Regions from separate parts of the Bacillus sp. JJ1122 genome, predicted to be linked through region 1. Evidence: riboswitches for the same ligand, from Rfam matches in the RefSeq annotation. Region 1 holds a riboswitch; the other holds the start of a gene.
The links. A riboswitch is a leader RNA that binds a small molecule or an ion and turns the genes downstream of it on or off. The one in region 1 is predicted to bind preQ1.
Positions count from the first base shown of each region.

Region 2: it holds a riboswitch for preQ1, as region 1 does, so the genes downstream of both, V7201_RS02610 (QueT transporter family protein) here and queC (7-cyano-7-deazaguanine synthase QueC) in region 1, are expected to answer to the same signal.

Region 1 is NZ_JBALQL010000026.1:52,143-62,682, reverse strand. Features, by position in the region: gene V7201_RS15825 (FAD-dependent monooxygenase) at 7-1,347, opposite strand; gene V7201_RS15820 (methyltransferase) at 1,713-2,315, shown strand; gene V7201_RS15815 (aldo/keto reductase) at 2,364-3,284, opposite strand; gene V7201_RS15810 (PaaI family thioesterase) at 3,420-3,914, shown strand; gene V7201_RS15805 (hypothetical protein) at 3,991-4,500, opposite strand; gene V7201_RS15800 (SDR family oxidoreductase) at 4,755-5,522, shown strand; gene V7201_RS15795 (nucleotidyltransferase domain-containing protein) at 5,559-6,272, shown strand; gene V7201_RS15790 (hypothetical protein) at 6,320-6,781, opposite strand; gene V7201_RS15785 (hypothetical protein) at 6,795-7,214, opposite strand; PreQ1 riboswitch class I at 7,494-7,536, shown strand; gene queC (7-cyano-7-deazaguanine synthase QueC) at 7,592-8,245, shown strand; gene queD (6-carboxytetrahydropterin synthase QueD) at 8,248-8,724, shown strand; gene queE (7-carboxy-7-deazaguanine synthase QueE) at 8,717-9,442, shown strand; gene V7201_RS15765 (VUT family protein) at 9,462-10,001, shown strand; gene V7201_RS15760 (hypothetical protein) at 10,058-10,540, opposite strand, start outside.
Region 2 is NZ_JBALQL010000003.1:60,871-71,410, reverse strand. Features, by position in the region: gene V7201_RS02645 (efflux RND transporter permease subunit) at 1-1,271, opposite strand, end outside; gene V7201_RS02640 (2-phosphosulfolactate phosphatase) at 1,545-2,303, shown strand; gene V7201_RS02635 (M20 peptidase aminoacylase family protein) at 2,381-3,481, shown strand; gene V7201_RS02630 (LysM peptidoglycan-binding domain-containing protein) at 3,548-4,966, opposite strand; gene V7201_RS02625 (MarR family transcriptional regulator) at 5,244-5,627, shown strand; gene V7201_RS02620 (LysE family translocator) at 5,828-6,424, shown strand; gene V7201_RS02615 (NUDIX hydrolase) at 6,477-6,911, shown strand; gene V7201_RS02610 (QueT transporter family protein) at 6,962-7,447, opposite strand; PreQ1 riboswitch class I at 7,454-7,498, opposite strand; gene V7201_RS02605 (GNAT family N-acetyltransferase) at 7,592-8,074, shown strand; gene V7201_RS02600 (DsrE/DsrF/DrsH-like family protein) at 8,308-8,703, shown strand; gene V7201_RS02595 (protein phosphatase 2C domain-containing protein) at 8,917-9,723, opposite strand; gene V7201_RS02590 (hypothetical protein) at 10,036-10,185, opposite strand.

The sequences.
Region 1 (10,540 bases):
TGTTACTTAATCTTTTTTATTCAGAAAAGTTATAACACGGTAAAGAATTGAAGGTTTAAATAAACTAACAGGATGAGCCTTTAAGTGAAGGACATTCATGAATTGTCTATATATGTTTTCATTATATGAACATGCCATCACAACATTTTTAACATACTTTTGAAGTATCGAAAGTCCGATTGGTTTTTTACCAGAGGTATGTCGGAACCTAAAATCTTCTGTCAAGGCAATCAACCATGGGCTATCAATGATCTTGTTGATTTTACGATGAAATTCTTTCGTTAACTTTTCCTTTGTCTTGTATGTCCTGAGCATCTTTCTCAATATTTTTGCTTCCATAGCTGTGATGCTCATTCCTTGCGCAAAAACAGGATCTATTCTGCAAATAGAATCTCCTATAACAAGCAAACCAGCAGGGAATTGCTTCATTTTATGATAATGGTACCTGCGTAAATCAGGGAAACGATAAACTTGAATACTTGATTCAGGAACAGCTGTTTTTATTGCTTCATATAAATCAGGCTGATCCAGGTTTTTAGCGTACTGCAAAAATGCCGAATAGTCACTAGGCAACGGTTCAACTCCATAGCCTATGAGAGTAACTAAGTGGCGATCTCCTTCAATTGGCGAAATAGTACCACCTCTGCTCTGCTTTGGAGGATCTGGATAGATGAGAAGGCTATGCCAGTTATTAACTCTAGCACCAAGCTTACCAAAAATCATGCTCGCGTAAAATAAATCAATGTTTACCTCAGTTTTCTTTGGCTTATTAAAGCCCGTCTGTTCCAGCCATTTGGACGTTAAAGAAGCAGCACCTGATGCATCTACCACTAGATCACCAGGAAGATCAATTTGCTTGCCATCATGTTTTTCTACAGTTAACCCACTAATTTCTTTCTTTTCACTTAGAAGAAACTTTTTTCCTTTACATCCATACCGAAAATCAATGTTTGGAATCTTCTCCAACCTTTTTTGAATATGACCTTCAAGAAAGGGGCGGCTTTGCTGGATAATTGACAACCCAGAATGAAACCTTTTTTTCTTCCATCCATGATGAAACCATAGTAAATCTTGTGCAAAATCAGAAACTGTTGATCCTTCCTTAACCATTTCATCAATAATCCCCGGAAATAATTCTTCAAGGATTTCTTCTCCGCCCTTTAGCAAGACATGTCCCTGAGATCCTTGTGGCACTCCTTTGCGTAAGGTATTACTGTCGTTCTTTTGATCTTTTTCTAATACAATCACTTCTTCAAAAAACTCAGATAATACCCTTGCTGATAGCTTACCAGCAATGCCTCCACCAATGACAATGGCTTTTTTTCCTTCAATTTTGTTTAATGACATCCCCATACCCCCGCACACACTCTATGTAACTCTAGCATTTTAATGTCCCTTAATTGATTTATCTATCATGCAGTAAAAGAGAGTTTATAGTAATATAACTAACATAATAGGGATAATTTTACCTAATGGGATGTAGAAATGAAAGACTTTCAAAGATAATAAAAGAGTTTCAGAAAGATTATAGGATAAGAAAATCAACGACGAAAAAGCATTGAATCCCAGTTGAAAATTACATGTTGCTAAAGACAGAAAGCGCCGGAGCAGCATTGGAGTTAAGCTGCAGCAACTACCAAAATGTTTATGTGGTATAGTTTTTATTAGGTCAGTAGAGCTTATACTACCTAACCATTGATAGGAGTTTTTTTATGTTGGAACAACATTTGGATAAGATACTGAATGTCAGAACGACTGGAGATCAGATGGGTTTTAATAAGTCTCTGCATTACCACAAATATGAACCAACACCTTATGCCGCATTGGAATCTTTCTTCAAGGATTTTCATCTCAATGCAAATGACACAATTGTCGATTTTGGATGCGGTAAGGGAAGGTTAAATTTCTTTCTTAATTACCTTTTTAACACCAATGTAATTGGAATCGAAATGAATGAGGCTTTTTATTACGAAGCAATTGAAAATAAAGATCGCTATTTGAAATATCACAGAAACAGGGCAGAAAAAATTCAATTTGTTTGCAGTCTGGCTGAGGAATATAAAATCAGGCCATCAGAAAATCGATTTTATTTTTTCAATCCTTTTTCCGTACAAATTTTTATGAGTGTGGTTAAAAACATCTTGCTTTCTATTGAGGAAAACAGCAGGGAAGTAGATATTATCTTATACTACCCATCAGAGGATTATATTTACTATTTGGAAACCCAGAGCCCTTTTACGATGGTAAAAGAATTTAATCTGCCTGACCAGAATCCGAATGAGCGTTTTTTGGTGTACCGCCTGTCTTTTGAATAAAGGTATAAAATAAATTAGCCCCAGTATTTGTTACTGAGGCTAGGTTTGTTATTTTCTTGTATTTTGCGGATGGTCATCATTTGCCAGTTCGGCTGCTTTCGCATTCAATTCAACCTGCTCAGGAGATTTACACCCTGGAATTACGGCTGTTACGGCATAATGTTTCAAGCACCAAGCTAACGCCCAGGTAGCCATCGGTATATCATGGGGTACTTCCGTCCGGCTTATTTCTTCAACTTGCTTTAAAAGACTCGCTGTTTCTTCAAGATCATGCTTTGAACGAACATCGTCACTTCTAAAAACGGCACCTGGCTTGTACTTACCGCTCAAATAACCGCTGGCAAGCGGGACCCGTGCAAGCACTCCAAGATTTTGCCTTTCGCTAGAAGGAAAAATCCTATCCTCAGGCTTTCGATCGAGCCGATTATAAACAACTTGAATAGCTCCCACATTAGCATTAGATGCGTGATCTGTTTGGTAGCTTTCTTCATTCGACCTGAGGGAGATCCCAAGGTGCCGTATTTTCCCTGCCTGTACCTGCTTATCAAGCATCGTCCAGAGCTCATCGTTGTTAAATTCTTCATCAGTACAGGAATGGGCCTGATAAAGGTCTATGTATTCCGTTTGTAAGGATTTTAATGATGCGTCTAGCTGAGAGAGTACATCGCTTGCACTCCAATGTCTTGTCCGGTCAAAATTATTGTGAAAATGGTGACCGAATTTCGTAGCCACTATCCAATCTTCACGCTTGCTCCGGCTAAGATAGTCTCCAATCAGTGATTCAGACAGGTGATCTCCATAGCACTCTGCAGTATCAATGAAATTGATTCCGGTTTCGTTGCCTTTATTTAAGATGGCATCGACCTCATATTGAGTAAATTCTTTACCCCATTCACCTCCATATTGCCACGTACCAATCCCAACGACCGATATGTCCAAATCCGTTTTTCCTAACCTTCTGTACTTCATCCTATCACCTCGTAAAAGTAATAGATCAATCATAACATGAGTTCATTTATTGCTGAAATTTTACGAATATTAAAGGATTCTGCCATCGCAAGAAGAATTACTAAAGATTGGGATACTGGAAGAGGAGGAATGAATATGGAAGAGAAAGTGTTGAAAGCAATACAAGATGATTATCCTGAAGACTTTGCATGGTGTTATGGCTGCGGCAGAATGAATGAGCAAGGACATCACTTTCGGACCGGCTGGCTTGAAGACAAAACGATGACGATTTACGCTCCAAAACCGGAGCATATGGCATTGCCAGGCTTTGTTTACGGAGGGCTGATTGGGTCACTCATAGACTGCCATGGAACTGGCTCTGCGGCACTGGCTCTGCACAGGAAGAATGGACATGAGCCTGGGGATTCAGCAGAACCGCCTAGATTTGTAACTGCTTCTTTACACGTTGATTTCCTGAAACCGACTCCGCACGGTACTGTTTTGAAAGCAATTGGCACTGTACAGGAAATCCACCCTAAGAAATTTAAAGTAGAAACAGAGGTGTTTGCAGGAGATACGCTATGTGCAAGGGGAAAGGTTGTTGCTGTTGTAATGCCCAGCAGTTTTACGGCAAAGGAGCAGGATAACTAGAACGTAGTTGATATTTTATTGTAGATTAACCCCAAACAAACCCAGAATATTATATTCTGGGTTTTCTGATAACCTATTATTTTACGGGTTCTAACAAAGAGGTAGGCAAATATCCTTCATCACCAGATTCTTTCATTTTTACCTTCGTACGGCGTATGTCTCTTTCCAAGATTTCCACTTCACTATCTTCTTTAATTTCTTCCACCTGATTTTCACTCACGATTTTATCAACGCCATCAACGTCGTTAACCTCTATCAATTTATACAATTCGTCATAAGCTTTTGGAGTAAGCGCCAGATAAGCATCACTTTGGACGATTGCGGTATCACCTTTTTGAAGAGTATTGTCTTTAACTTCTTGCTCGCTTTTTTTATAAGTATCCTTCATATTCTGGATGATTACTGGTGTTTCCTGTTTAATTTTCTCCGCTGCTTCCTTTGTTTTTTCACCAGTTACTGCAGCTGCGTTTTTTGTTTCTTCTTCAATTTGTTTTGCACTTTGCTCTGCATCTTCACTGCTGCAGCCTGACCCGATCAGGATGGTCAAACTGAGGGGAATGGCCTGATATCTCATAGAAAAAGGCATTCAATATAACCTCCTTGTCGTGTCTATTCTATTTAGTAAAATACCACTCGCTTCTTTATATGAAACATCAAGCCTTGACAAAAGTAATCAGCTTTAACATTTGTCCTGTTCAGAAGAATTCATCAAGGCTACTTCTCATATTGATCAGTAGTGTTTTCGATTCCGTTGGTTCGATCCCCATTTTTGTATCGACAAAATATGGTCGTTCTATAATAATTAAAATAACATTATGTTTTAGAAGGTGAGGTACTAGTTTGAGAGAGAATAAAATCGCGATTGTTACTGGAGCTAGCCGATTGAAGGGTATTGGTGCTGAAATATGTCGCGAGCTGGCAGCTTGTGGCTTTGATATATTTTTCACTTATTGGACTGAATATGACAAGGAAATGCCCTGGGGTATTTTGAATGAAGAACCCCAGGCACTAAAAGATGAACTTGACCTAATGGGTGTGAAATCTTTCTGCATGGAATTGGATTTGACCAAGGATGACTCACCACAAAAGCTTTTTGAATCACTTACTGCAGTTGGGCGCCCCGCGGATGTTTTGGTGAACAATGCGGCCTATTCTACCAGCAATGACTTTTCCAATCTGACACCAGCAGAATTGGACCGGCATTATTTAGTCAACATTCGGGCCACAACACTCTTGAGCATTGAATTTGCCAGGAAGTTTAACAAAAGTACTGGCGGAAGAATCATAAATATGACCTCGGGACAGTTTAGAGGACCCATGCCAGGAGAACTGGCTTATGCCACTACAAAAGGAGCGATCGATGCATTGACGGTAACTTTATCGGCGGAATTGGCTTCAAGAGGCATTACCGTAAATGCTGTCAATCCAGGCCCTACCGACACAGGATGGATGGATGAAGAGACAAAAAAAGCACTGTTGCTGAGGTTTCCATTTGGGCGTGTAGGAAAGGCTGAGGACGCAGCTAAACTGGTAAAATTCCTGGCAAGTGAAGAGGCTGAATGGATTACTGGTCAAATCCTTCATTCAGAAGGTGGATTTTTACGATAATGAATTATTTAATATGGGATTAGAGGGGAAAGAAGCATGGATACGCAAATCATACCGGCACCTATCGAGGCTGCAAAGAGATTTATTAAAGATCGTTTCCCATTATGTGATGCCGCGCTGCTTGCAGGCAGTGTAGTCAGGGGGGAAGCAACACCAACCTCAGATTTAGATATAGTGATTTTTGATTGTAAGGTGACGTCACCTTACAGGGAATCATTAAGAACATTTGGCTGGCCAGTCGAGGTTTTTGTCCATAATCTCCATTCGTATAAAATATTTTTCGAAAGTGACGTTAAAAGGGCAAGACCAAGCTTGCCAAGGATGGTTTCTGAAGGAATAGTTCTCAAGGACAGCGAGATATTGCCAGCGATCAGAGAGGAAGCAGCATCCATAATCGAAAATGGGCCTGAATTGTGGACAGAAAAAGAGATTGAAATGAAGCGCTATTTTATTACAGATACACTTGATGATTTCATCGGCTCAACAAAAAGAGCTGAAGAACTCTTTATTGCAAATGCCTTGGCTGATCTTTTACATGAATTTGTGCTAAGGACAAATAAACATTGGATTGGAAATTCAAAATGGATGTTCAGGGAATTAACCAAATTTGATCCACACTTTGCAAACTATTTTGTTCAAGCCTTTGACAACTATTATAAAAGTGGAGAAAAAAGTCAGGTCGTTGAGCTTGCAGACTCCATTTTAGAACCTTTTGGAGGTAAATTATTTGAAGGGTTTTCGATAAAGTAAACAAAAGCAGCCAAGCAGGCTGCTTTATTCTTTATTTTTATGAGAATTCAAGCCCTGAAAGAAAACAGAAGCATGAATGCCGTTATTCCTTGGATACATATGCTTAACAACGCAAAGAAAATGATGATTTCCTGTTCAGAAAGAATCGTTGAAGGCAACCCGCAAATAGCCGGATTCATGACAACCGCACCTGCCATTGTTCCCATAATCGCCCCCATTCCGCCATTATAAATTCCCGCTATCAATGTTTGGGCATTCAACAGTGAACCAAACAGCCATCCTATTCCTATTCCCAGCAATAGATTGAGCAGACCAGTTATCTCAAAATCAGCAGGAAAAAGCAAAAAAAGGTTCAAAGAGGCAACAAGACTTAATGTGCTGCTGGAAGTCTTAACCGAGATGTAGCCAAACCTGTCGTTTAATAAAAACTTGCACTTACTCAGTACAAAATATAGCCAAACACCGAAGGCAACATTAACAAAAGTGGTAGAAATTAAGATGATTTGCATTGAAGACCTCCATCTAACCCCTGTAGGCAAAGGCAGCCACTAAGCAAAAGCTGCTTATGATAAATATTTCGATCATCAACAAGAAAAGAATTCCCTCAGAGGCAGCTGCTCCGATCATTGGAGCCATAATCCCCATCATTAGTCCGTTAATATACCCGGTCAATAAGGTTTGGCAGTCAAATAGGTTGCCAAAGAAGATGCCAGTTAGACTTCCAATTATCACTGCAACAAGGGTAGCCTCAAGAAAATACAATGGATAAAGATTGATGAAAATGAGCCCGGTACCAAGTGCCATTCCTCCCCCGGCAACCATGGCGATATTCATCCCCAAATGAAAACCAATTTGCTCCCTTCGATTGTAAAGGTAAATGTACAAAACGTATGCTGATAAAAAATTCACTGGAAAGAATGCAACAATCCATTCCGGCATCATAAATCACCTCACGTTCAATGTATGCAGAATGGATTCAATAGTGTTTCAACACTTCTCCCTTCTCAATAGTAATTCAGCTGATTTTTCACATCCGGTATAGAAAAATTTCAGACTGCACCCGTTTTAATTGTTGTTTTCCAATATGGTGTTGAAAGGAGGGGATTTCTAGAAAAAGAAGTTGAAATAAGAAGATATAAGGAATTCCGGAATAAAAAAAGCTTCCCAATTATAAAATGTATGATAAAATAAATTAGTTCAAAATCACATAAATCCGTCTTTACGGAAGAGGTTCTAGCTACCCTCTCAAAAAAACTAAGGATAAACAGTACTGCTGTCTTAGTAGTACTGTTTTTTCCGTTTAAAAGGAGATTTTCAGAATGAAAAATGAAAAAGCCGTAGTTGTTTTCAGCGGCGGCCAGGACAGTACTACATGTTTGTTCTGGGCGATGGGGCAATTTGCAGAAGTAGAAGCGGTAACCTTTGATTATAACCAGAGGCACCGGACAGAAATTGATTGCGCGAAAGAAATTACGAAAGAACTCGGAATCAGACATCATATTCTTGATATGAGTCTGTTAAATCAGTTAGCACCTAATGCACTGACAAGAGATGAAATAGAAGTGAAGGACGGGGAAGACGGAGGCTTGCCGTCAACCTTCGTACCAGGGAGAAACTTATTGTTTATGTCCTTTGCAGGTGTGCTGGCAAGCCAGGTAAATGCCAAACACATCGTGACTGGTGTTTGTGAAACAGATTTCAGCGGATACCCGGATTGCAGGGATATATTCGTTAAATCGTTGAACGTCACATTGAACCTTTCGATGGACGAGAATTTTGTCATACACACGCCTCTAATGTGGCTGAATAAAGCGGAAACGTGGAAGCTCGCAGATCAATTGGGTGCTTTTGACTTTGTCCGTACCAAGACCTTAACTTGTTATAACGGCATCATAGCTGACGGATGTGGTGTCTGCCCGGCCTGTCTGCTGAGAAAAAAGGGGCTCGATGAGTTCTTGGAAGGAGCTGTTTAATCATGTTCGGTTTCCGTATTGTAGAACAGCTTCAAAAAATTGATCAGGATATCAAGAGAGAACAATTAAAATATCATTCAAAACGTGTGCTTGTCAGCAAGGAGTTCACCTTTGATTCTGCTCATCACCTTCATGCTTATGAAGGGAAGTGCAAGAATCTGCACGGTCATACCTATAAAGTTATTTTTGGACTGAGCGGCTTTGTCGATGAGCGCGGCCTGATGATCGACTTTGGCGATATTAAAGAAATATGGAAGTCAAAAATTGAAATCTATCTTGATCACAAATACTTAAATGAAACGCTTCCTCCGATGAATACAACTGCCGAAAATATGGTGGTTTGGATTTATGAAAAAATGGCGGAAGCCCTTATTGAAAGACAGGATCAATATGATGGAGCCAGGGTGGAGTTCGTTCGCCTCTATGAAACTCCTACAAGCTATGCCGAAGCAAGACGGGAGTGGATGGAGCTTGAGTAAGATACCAATTATCGAAATATTTGGCCCCACCATCCAGGGTGAAGGGATGGTTATCGGCCAGAAAACCATGTTCGTGCGAACCGCTGGCTGTGACTACTCGTGCGCATGGTGCGATTCTTCTTTTACATGGGATGGGTCGGGAAAAGATCTGATCACGCAGATGACCGCCGAGGAAATTTTGGCGCATTTGCAGTCGCTTGGCGGCGAAGGCTTTTCATATGTAACGATATCAGGCGGAAACCCAGCTCTCTTAACCAATTTATCTAGTTTGATTGCTTTGCTAAAAGAGAAAAACATTAAAATTTGTCTGGAGACCCAGGGCAGCAGGTGGCAGGATTGGTTTTTACAAATCGATGAACTTACACTTTCCCCAAAACCGCCAAGTTCAGGAATGATTACAGATTATAAAATTTTGGATACTATCATTGATCGTGTTCAACTTCAGACAGACCAAAATGTTAGCTTGAAGGTCGTTGTCTTTAATGATGCAGATTATGAGTATGCCAAAACAATCCACATGAGGTACCCGGAAATTCCATTCTTTTTACAGGTTGGAAATGATGATATTACTACATCAGAAGATGAGAAGTTAGTTTCAAGCTTACTTGGTAAATATGAATGGCTTGTCAATAAAGCAATGATGGACCATGACCTGAAGAACGTCAGGATCTTGCCTCAATTGCATACGTACATCTGGGGAAACAAAAGGGGAGTTTAGATTAATAGGAGGGAAGAAGATGAGAATCTTTTTTTATTTAATTTCGATTATTACCGCAAATGTTATAACCGCGGCATTTGCGCCGCTTCACTTAGGAATGTTCATTGTGCCAATGGGAACATTGCTCATTGGTGCCACATTTATTTTCCGTGACCTTGTCCAGAATAAATATGGCCGTGCCAAGACGTATCTATTCATCGGTGCAGCACTTGTACTATCAGCTATAGTATCTTACATCCTGGGAGATACACTTTTAATTGTATTTGCTTCCGCATTGAGCTTTGCCGTAGCGGAAACGACTGATACTGAAATTTACACGAGGCTTAAGCTGCCAATGAGCTGGAGAGTATTTTACAGTGGTTTGGTTGGGGGACTGCTTGATTCTGTTATCTTTGTTGTTATTGGCTTAAGCCCCATCGGAGCAAATTTCCTTCCTTGGGAAGCAGTGCCTGCAGCCATCTTAGGACAGGTGATTGTGAAAACGCTCATTCAGGCAATTGGCGCGATGCTGTTGAACCCTATAAGCAATATATTCAACAATAAAGCTGTTTCAAATTAAAATGACAGAAGGTGCTGAATGAAGAATTCAGCACCTTTTTTCTATTTACCTTACAATCAATGAATATGTTCTTGCCCCATACCTCCGCCCATTACGAATAATAAAACACCAACAGCAATTAATAAAATCGCCCAGACCAATTCGAAATTGACTAGATACTTTTTAAATTTGGCTATTCCTAAATGATAGACTGACAGGGAAATAACAGTCATGGAAGTTAACATAGCCATTTCGTGCACGATCCATAATGGCACAAGGTCCATGATGCTTGAAGCTTCAAGAATAAATGGTGCAAATAAGAGCCCAGATCCATGTGTGGATGAGGCCAGGAATGACCAGAGGATTAGCTGACCATAACCTACATTCAATCCGCCAGCCCACTTGAAATGACGGTAATACCGAAACAGCCTGTATATACCATAAATAACGATGAATGCAGCTATAGATAAGTGAACAGTGCCAGCAGGCAAATGGAAACGTGCAAATGTCTGAGCGGCAATAACAAGCCCGTCTCCTAAAATTTGGCCTGTGGCAATTGG
Region 2 (10,540 bases), on a different contig from region 1:
GTTCCTTCGATCACAGCATCAAAATTTGATAATCCACTTTCTTTTTTTCGGTAAATGGATTCAAGAATAACAATCGATGAGTCGACCATCATCCCGATTCCAAGTCCAAGGCCAATCAAAGTTAACATGTTGAAGCTGTAGCCAAACATCCACATCGCTGCAAAAGTAAGCAATACAGATGTAGGAATCGACAAGCCCACAATCAATGTAGCGCGGATATTTTTCAAAAACAGCAGAAGGACGACAACCGCAATCGCTCCCCCGATCAGGATATTGCTTGTGACACCGTCAATCGATTCCTTGACATAATCAGCTTGCGCCACCATTTCATTCAATTCAAAGCCTTTAACCAGATCATCTTCACGGATTTTTTTAATTTCCGCACGGACTGCTTCGGCCATTTCAATCTGAGTGGCATCCGATACACGGCCAACCTGAACGAAGACAAAATCCTTCGATCCATTTTTCCAGACAGAAGACGAGCTTTCAACCGGTTTAATTGAGACCTTTGCAAGATCAGCTAACTTAACAAAACCTGCAGACGTCGGGATTTTTAGTTCTTTTACATCTTCAACCGATGCAAGCTTTGTATTCCATCTTACAGAGGGTGAATGATTATCATCACTAAGCTGACCAATTGTTGCTTCCGTATTCACCTGCTGGATGATGCCGATTACTTGCTGGACATCCAGCCCCTTTTTCACAATCTCATCGCGATTCAGTTCAATCGAAACTTCATGTTCAACAATCCCGCTTATTGAAACATCGCGAACTTCAGGTAAGTCTTCTAACCTGGGTTCAAGTACGTCCTTAGCAAAAGCGGTCATTTTCTCCATATCGGTACCAGAAACATCCATGAAAAATTCATAGCTCTGACTTGTGCCATATTGACCTGCTGCAACATCCTTCACTCCAGAAAGCTCAGCAGTAGAGGAATTGACGATTGATTCTACTTCCTTGAATAAGTCTTCACCGCGTCCCCGCTCAAATGTCAGCTGGAAGGAGCTGCGGCCGATGCTGCTGGTCGTCTCGATATCTTCAACACCCTCAAGACCAAGGATCTGTTTTTCGAGAGGGGTGGTTATGGTGCGTTCAACTTCAATTGCAGGCATTTCCCCGGCGTTAATTTCAACATAAGCACCGTCCATTTCCATGGAAGGAAGCAATTCCTTATCGAGTTTGATTACTGCGAAGCTGCCAATCAATAAAACTAATACAACCATTAAGCTGATCAAGATTTTTCTTTGCACAATAAATTTTAATAATCCCATATAATCCTCCTGATATTATCGTAAAATAGGAATGTAAAAAATTTCTATTTTATGCACCCGAAGACAAATCATACGTATACAGACGCTAGTAATGAGTCCCGGTTTTAAATAGTAATTATTTAGCATTCCTTTAAGATGTTTCCATTTTATCCCTAGAAAGGAAGATTCATAATGAGCCAGAGACAGATTTTCGTATAAGACTTAAGGCTGAGGAGGAATAGGCATCTAAAACGAGAATATATAATCTTTCATAATGAAATTTGAGGTGATCTTATGTTTGACCAATCTCCTTTTGAGTGCCGGGTGGAGTGGGGAAGGCGAGGGGCGCGTGAAGCTGCAGAACGTGGGGACATTGTCATTGTTGTAGATGTCCTTAGTTTTTCCTCAACGGTTGTTTCAGCTCTGAATGCCGGAGCAGTAATCTATCCTTATCCCCCAGACCTTGATGGTAAAAGTTACGCCGAAAGCGTTGGTGCTGAATATATTTTAGGCAGGGCGGAAGCAGCACGGGCTGGAAAGCCTACTTTGTCTCCAGTAACCTTCAACAATGGCCATCGAAATAACAGTTATGTATTATCGTCGCTTAATGGAGCCTATTGTACCTGGATCTCATCAAAGGTTCCGGCTCTGCTAATCGGCTCATTGCTCAATGCCTCAGCAGTCGCGTCGGCAGCTAACAAAATAAAACAAGTATCAGGAGCGGCAATCACGGTCGTACCAAGCGGGGAAATGTGGAATGATGTAAGGGAAAATGAAGACAGGCTGCGGCCTTCCATCGAGGATTACCTCGGTGCAGGAGCCATTCTCTCCAAATTGGAAGGTGAAAAATCACCAGAAGCTCAAGTATGTATTGCTGCCTTGAACGGGACGAAGGAAAATTTATCACAGCTTATCTGGGATTGCGGCAGCGGACGTGAGTTGCGCGAACGTGGATATGAAGCCGATGTCCTTCATTGCGCAAGACTGGATGTAACAGAAGCAGTTCCTATTTTAGTAGATGGCCGCTTCAAAGGATGGACCATTGATAAATAAAAGTACTTCTAAAATTCATAGGAATAAAAACAGTTTGGGATTATAATAGGTTTTAAAATCAGACAGGAGTGGACAACTTGGATCAAAGTTCAATTGAAGCTCGTATACTAGAGTGGTTCGACCACTTTCATACATATCCAGAGGTAAGCTGGAAGGAATATAAAACAACGAAGAAAATAGCTGGAATCCTTGAGGAGTTAGGTGTCCCATATAAAAAGTTCGACGATGTGACAGGATTGGTGGCCGAGGTTGGAACAGGTGAGGAAGTCATTGCTGTCAGAGCAGATATTGATGCTTTGTGGCAGGAAGTAGATGGTGTATGGAAGGCAAACCATTCCTGCGGACATGACGCTAATATGTCGATGGTGCTCGGAGCAATGCTCTATATAATGGAAAAAAAGCCATCTAAGAGAATCCGGTTTATTTTCCAGCCAGCAGAAGAAAAGGGCAATGGAGCTATTTCGATGATCGAGCGCGGTGCCATTCAGGATGTCACCCATTTGTTCGGCGTCCATCTTCGTCCTGTGGAAGAACTCCCATTAGGCAAGGTTGCTCCGTCCATCCACCATGGCGCAGGCACCTTCCTTGAAGGCAAAATTATCGGAGTTGATGCCCATGGGGCGAGGCCGCACCAAGGAAAGAATGCAATCGACGTGATCGTTGCCCTGCAGCAAATGTTGAAATCGATCTATGTTTCACCATTTGAGCCTCATTCTGCTAAACTTACGAAAATCATCGCAGGCGGCGATAATTTAAATATCATACCAGGCAATGCTGAGTTTGCGATTGACTTGAGAGCCCAGAAAAATCATGTATTGCAGCAGCTGCAAGAATCAATCGAAGAAAAACTGGCAGGACTGCAAAAGCTTTACGGAGTCGAAATTACATGGAACTGGCTTGATTTAGCTCCTGGTGCAGAAGTGTCTTCTGAAGCAGAAGCGATTGCTGCTGAGGGAATAATTGAATCCATAGGTAAGGACGCTCTAGCAGCTCCTGTCGTTACATCAGGCAGCGATGATTTTCATTATTATACGGTGAAGCAGCCGGAACTGAAAGCAACCATGATTGGAGTAGGAGCAAATCTTGCCCCAGGCCTCCACCATCCAAAAATGGGCTTTGATCATTCCGCGCTTAACATTGGAGCGAGGGTGCTGGCAGAAACTGTTTTAAGAGCGTAGACTTGGTAAAAACAGTTTAGGTCATCCCATAAGAAATAGTGCCTGGCAAAGCCGCCAGGCACTATTTTACGTTAATTTTTTTATATTAAAATTGTCCTCAAGCAAAGTCCAGTTCTGCGGGAATGGGTAGCCCAAAACCCAGTAGCTGACTCCTCGAAGGTTGTATTGTTTGATAGTATCAAATTTTGCTTGGGCACTTCGGGCGTCCTCGAACCAGACTTCGTGTCCTCGGCCTTGTTCATCATTATAACGGAAGAAAGGCGATGCAGCAGCTGAATCATATTGAATCGATGCGCCGTATTTGATCGCTCGGCTGACAGCTTCCTGAGGGCTGTATGTTTCAGCTTCCTGGCCCTCGACGTGAGGGATGACCCAGTCGCGGGCGTACAGCTGGAAGCCCATCAGGATTTTGTTCCTAGGGATGACAGTAACAGCGTAGTCAAGCACACGGCGGATTTCGTTCAATGGTGAAACGGCACGCGGCGGTCCGAAGCGGTAGCCCCATTCATACGTCATCAGTACGACGAAGTCTGCAATCCTGCCATGGGCTTGATAATCATGAGCTTCATATAACAGTCCCTTCTGGTCAGCGCTGATTTTCGGCGCCAGAGACGTCGACACAAAAAATCCTTCCTTATGCAGGGCATTTACGGCCGCCTGAAGGAATGAATTGTAAAGCTCGCGGTCAGCAGCCAATACATTTTCGAAATCAATATTCAAGCCGCGATAGCCTTTTTCACGCATGACGGAAAGAATATTGTCCAGAAGCTTTCCACGGTGCTCTTCACTTGCGAGTACTTCATGTGCGATATTATGTCCGGTTTCGGTGGCGGTAAAATTGGTGATCGACATCATTGGCAAAGCTCCTTTTGCAAGTCCTGTCTGGATGGCATCGGTGTCATCCTTCATATACAGGACGAGCGAACCGTCCGGCTGAATGACATAGGCAAAAGGCGCAATGTAGGTCAACAGGTCGGCCACTTCACCGACATATTCCACCGCTTTTTCATCGGAATGGTAGGTGAAGGCGTTCGATTCGATCGTTGGCTTCGGCCTGGGGATGGTGAGGATGGTTCCTGGATACAGTACGTTTGGATTCTGAATTTGATTGGCCCTGATGATCGATTGAACCGTAACACCATAACGCTTGCTAATCTGCCAGAGCGCCTCCCCGGATTGAACAGTATGCCGGATTGCAGGAATCCGCAGCACGGTACCTGGATAAATCAGTGCTGGATTAGTGATCCCATTCGCCCTGACGATCGCGTCAGCCGTCGTGCCGTAACGTTGTGCGATCGACCAAAGCGCTTCTCCCGATCTGACCGTATGGTATACATCATAGGATGGAATGATCAAGGCCTGGCCAACGACCAGTTGATTTGGGTTTTCCAATCCGTTGATATCTGTAATTTGCGTGATGGTCACTTGATAACGGCTCGCAATCTGCCATAATGACTCTCCTCTTTGGACAACATGAATGAACATAATGAACCTCCCCTGGGAAAAAGTCCTACAATAAGGTATGAGGGAAAAATAAATTATATGTTGGGAGGAGCCCGTTTATTAGCGTTCTTTTCTGTAGAGGATGCAGCATTTTATAAAAGGAAAAATATAAACAAATTGTTCAGTAATCATCTGGAGATAGAAGCTTCTAAATTGCGTTGTATTTTTATAAAAATTAACAAGGACTCACAATTCCTTATGGAGTAAAATAATGGAGAAGCAAGTGCAGCTATAACAAAACGTATAGGGAGTGGACCCGATGGGAGCATGGGGAACAGGGCTGTGGGAAGATGATTTGGCATGTGATATCCAGGATGAATGGAACGACCTTCTTGATGAAGGGATGAGTCCACGTAAAGCGGCGAAAATCATCTTGAAATCGTGGCTCGAGGAGTTGGAAGATTATGATGATGACTTGGAGCGTCAGCCTGATGAATCGATTCTATATATTTCACTTGCGGCCCTTCAAATGAGGCATAGATCATTGACGGTTGGGATTAAAAAGAAAACAATCGAGCTGATTGATAAAGGGGCGGATCTTGAATTGTGGGAAGACAGCGACATTCAGGATTACGATGAACGAAAGAAGTTTCTCGTTGAATTCAAGGAAAAGCTAGAACAGACACGGGCAAGGTTTTTTTGAAAACTATATATCATTCCATTCATGATCAAAATCAATAGGAATCAATAGAAATACCGATGGGTTATACACATCCTATTTGTACCAAAGCAAATATGGGTAAGCTGTATAGGAATGTGGATAAGTAAATGCATGAGGTAAAAAGGAGTTAAGTAACTCACCACGGCTTGTGGCAATGCCTCTCTCGAAAGGATTTATTAAGAATGTTATTGCTAAAAAGTATCATCCTTGGTTTTTCAGTATCAGCTCCGGTTGGGCCGATCGGGTTGCTTTGTATTCAAAGAGTCCTCTCTAGAGGGAAAACAGCAGGTATCTTGACAGGATTTGGAGCTGTGACGGCGAATATTATTTATGCGAGTATCGCCGCATTCGGTTTTTCGGTGGTATCAGCATTTTTGATCGAGCAACAGGCTCTTTTGAGGCTGATTGGATCTGCGTTTTTATTTTACCTGGGGGTAAAAACATTTTTTAAAAAGCCTGCCAGTACCGCAGCGAATCTGCAGGGTAAAAGCCTGGTAGGTATGTATCTATCTACATTCTTATTGATGATTACAAATCCGGTCACTATTCTAAATTTCACCGCGATGTTTGCGGGGCTGGGATTTGATCAGAGTTCAGATACAGGTTTGACTGCTGTAACGCTGATTGGCGGCGTATTTTTTGGTGCGGCCATATGGTGGGTAAGTCTTAGCCTCATTGTCAGCATTTTTAAAAATAAGATCACTCCGCATTTAGGTCTGGTCAATAAGATTGCTGGTTTGCTGATCATTGCGCTGGGGATTTTAGCGTTTGTAAAATAAAATTTTTATTAAAGACAGCCATAAAAAAGGCTCACAATATAGGGGGTACAGGGTGGATCTTTGGGTAGGTGCTGCTGGAGTCTGTATAAATGAACATGAGGAAGTGCTGATGGTTCGGCAGGGAAAAGAAGAGGAAGAAAAGCTTTGGGCTATTCCGGCAGGTGGGATAGACCTGAATGAAACTTCTGAAGAATGCTGCATCAGGGAAGTATTTGAGGAAACGGGATATGAAGTCGAAATCATCAGGCCTTTATACATAAAAACAGGTAACTCATTTGGGGTTGATATTAAGCTCCAGTTTTTTGAAGTGATGATAACAGGTGGCGAACCGCGGATTCAGGATCCGGACGGGCTGATCCATGAGATAGCGTGGAAAGAAGTAACTGGGATGAGCGAAGCGGATTTTGGTTTTCCTGAGGATCGGGAGTTTCTTCTAAATCTAATAAATGAAAAAAACCTTCGGGAGAACATATCCTTTCAGGCATGAAATGCAAAAAAAAACGCATGGATAATGGAATCCATGCGTTTTCACTATACTTAAACCAATTTTTCCAGATTCACGCGCTTGTGGATGGCGAGCATAACGGGGATGCCGACTGCCATCACCGTTAATTCGCCGGCAGCTGTTGTCAGCCAAGTGAACCAGAACGGCAATTGGAATGCCAGGTTCAATTCAATGGCGATCAGGAACATCGTGAAGGTGAAAACCAAAGTGTTCACGGCCATCCGTGCGATAATGCTCTTAATATATTTTGCTGTGAAAATTGTGACGAGCAATGAAATCACAGACTGGCCAACTCCGAAAACAAGGTCATAAGCGACCATCGGAGAAAAGAGCAGGTTCGTTAAAAATACGCCTAATACGATTCCATAAAAATATTTCTTATTGAAAACAATCAGGTGGTTGAACATTTCCGATACTCGGAATTGAACGTTCGTGAAGCCAAATGGCTGAATAATAGCAGAAACCGCAATATATAATGCAGCTAGGAGTCCGTTCCGGACAATCGTTCTCGTATTCATTCTTCATCTCTCCTAGTTTTTTAACGTGGGATGGTTACGAACCACGTTTGTTATGAAAGCCAATTTTAAATTATATAGGATAAAAGACCTTATCACAATACCATTTTCGTGTGCGGAAATAATAAAAATAAGGAGATTTTACAAATGGAAATTAGATCCTATGCAACAGCAGATGCCCCGGCCATTCTGAAATTGTTCAGAGAAACCATCCTAAGTGTTAACCATGGAGATTATACACAAGAGCAATGTGAAATCTGGGCTAATAGCTTTTCCAGTATAGAAAGTTTAGACAGCAGACTAAGAAACAGTTTTGCAGTGACAGCTGAGGTGGATTGGGTAGTGGCAGGTTTCGGAAACCTTAACTCCCAGAGGGAAATTGATCTCTTATACACACATAAAAACTATCAAGCGAGAGGCATTGGTTCAGCGATTTTAAGAAAACTGGAATCAGTTGCATGCTTGAAGGGATATGAGGAGCTGACCACAGAAGCCAGCATTACAGCTTTGGACTTTTTTCTTTCCAAAGGATACGTTGAGGTAAAAATGCAAAACAAGAGGGTAGGAGGAATCGAGTTTATTAATTTTATTATGAAAAAAACTTGTGACGAGCATAGGAGCAACACTTGATCACAGATTTTGATCTGCTAGAAAAATTTCTTTTAAAAACTCTTGTCTCTTCTGCCGCATAGTTTAGCGTGAATTTAAGCAAACCTGCGAACCAGACACAAAAACAGGATTGACCCTGCTTCATTTTTAGGTTATTATTATACCAATAGGGGTAACGGTATAATTAAATCGTCAAATTAAATTTATCCCTGAATAATATCAGGAATGGTTTTTAAATATAAGGAGGAATAACAATGAGTAAAAAAGTAGCAATTATCGCAAGTAATGGTGGCTTATTTGAGGCTTATAAAGTATTTAATATCGCAACAGCAGCGGCTGCCACTGATCAGGAAGTAGCTGTATTTTTTACATTTGAAGGCTTGAATTTAATCCATAAGGAAGCATACAAGCAGCTTCCTATGCCAGAAGGCAAAGAACACTTTGCAGAAGGTTTTGCAAAGGCCAACGTTCCTGCTATTCCAGAATTGGTTGAAATGGCCGTGGAAATGGGCGTTAAATTCATTGGCTGCCAAATGACAATGGATGTAATGGGACTTGAAAAAGAAGCTTTTGTTGATGGACTTGAAGTAGGCGGAGCTGTAACATTCCTAGAGTTTGCAACAGATGCAGATGTTACTTTGACTTTCTAAGTTTTTAACTCTTTTTGTAATCTTTGTTGCTATTTTAACGAAAGTAAAATGAGGTACCTTTGTTAAAACAGAAACAGAGTACCCATAACCCTGTAAAAGCAGACCCAAAGATCAATCAAAGGTGCGGCCATTTCCCAAATGCTTATGGGAAATGGTCGTTTTATTTTTTCTTGAAACGTTTTTATCCGAATGAACCTCTGTATCTATGAGATTTTACTGATTGCTGGCCAATGTAGCTTTCTCGGTTACATCCACCATCCAGGACACAATTGTCGTACTGTCACGAACATTGTTTTCCTGAATTCCTTTTAATAAAGTCTCAACGCTTTCTCCATTAGAAGATTTCGAGAAAACCCGGAAAATGTCCTGTGGATTGGAGAATCGTTCCCCAGGGCATTCTATTAAACCATCGGTTGTCAGCAAGAGATGATTAATGCCCTGCCGCAGTTCCTTTCTGCCGGTGCTGTAGCAGGGGACTGGCATCTCAAAAGTGTTCACCTGTCCAATCCACTCATAGAATTGCCTTTGATTTAATTGATGCTGACCGAAGGCGGTTAACTCGGGGTGATGTAAATATAAAATACAGTCGCCAACCGAGAACCACCAGCAGTACCTGCCTTTCCTTGCTGCGATTAAACAGGCAGTTTCCCCTTTAACTTTACTGCACTCATCCATAAATTCTGTGCTTCGAAATAGGTTTAGCACCATTTTTTCCAGGCTTATGAATGCTTGGTCTGGCTGAAGAGTTAGACATTCATTTATCTCATTTTTTCGTCGTTCAAAGGTTTGGACAATCAATTCTGCGCTTTCGGCGGAATTATGGGCATCCAAAAGTATGACAAACTCCCAATCTTGTCTTTCATCAATCAATAATAAGCAGCCGTCCTCATTCTTATATTGACCAGCAGAGGAATTCCCTCCGTAGCGGCCAACAACAACTCGGCCAAATTGGTCAACGCTTATGGTATCGACAAAAGTCTTCTGGCTTCCGACCCAGCTAAAATCATAAACTTTATTCATATTAATTTAAGACCGCCTTTTGGCTCATGATATGCCAAACACCATGCACAGTATGGCTGACACCCTCATTTATAATCGAACCAGAAATTTGAGTCTCGCCAGCATACTTGCTGCTAACAAAACAGTCCTCCACTACAATCACGCCTTTTCAAAATATTTCTAAAATTATAATATAATGTAAGCTTAAAAGATATCATAATCATAAAAAAACTCCCTAAACCAGGGAGCTTGTCAGCGTGGTTCCTAAATAAAATAAGAAGGGAGCGAAAATGGTGATTTTCGCTCCCTTCTTATTTTTTATTTTTAAAACAATTAATTTTCGTTTTCATCATCCATTTCATCTTGCTGTTCGCCATCACTTGGGCCATTATCCTGGTCAACGCCATCCCCACATGCTGTAAGGCCGCCTAAAATCACACTTAGTGCCAACCCGCTTGCTAATAGTTTCTTTTTTAGTATCATGAATAACAGCTCCTTTTTATTAGATTGTTGCTTAAAGAGTAACTACCCGTTTTTTTGAGGAGACAAACTTACTTGAATTGTCGACTCCATCCTGCACCATATTGTTAGTCAATTTATCCAAACATTGATTCGTTGAAATTACAAAGATTTTAGAAGAACGAAAATGGAAAGCAGAGATATGGAATATAGAATTGTACCCTTGCTTATTAATCATTCAATAAACTTTAAAACAACCAACCAATCATGCTTTAACTTACTAAAAGTAAGCAATTTGTATTATAATATTATGACAGAGTTAATAGCTCGCTATCTCATGATGATTACTAAATAGAATAGGATAGGGCCAACAATGGAG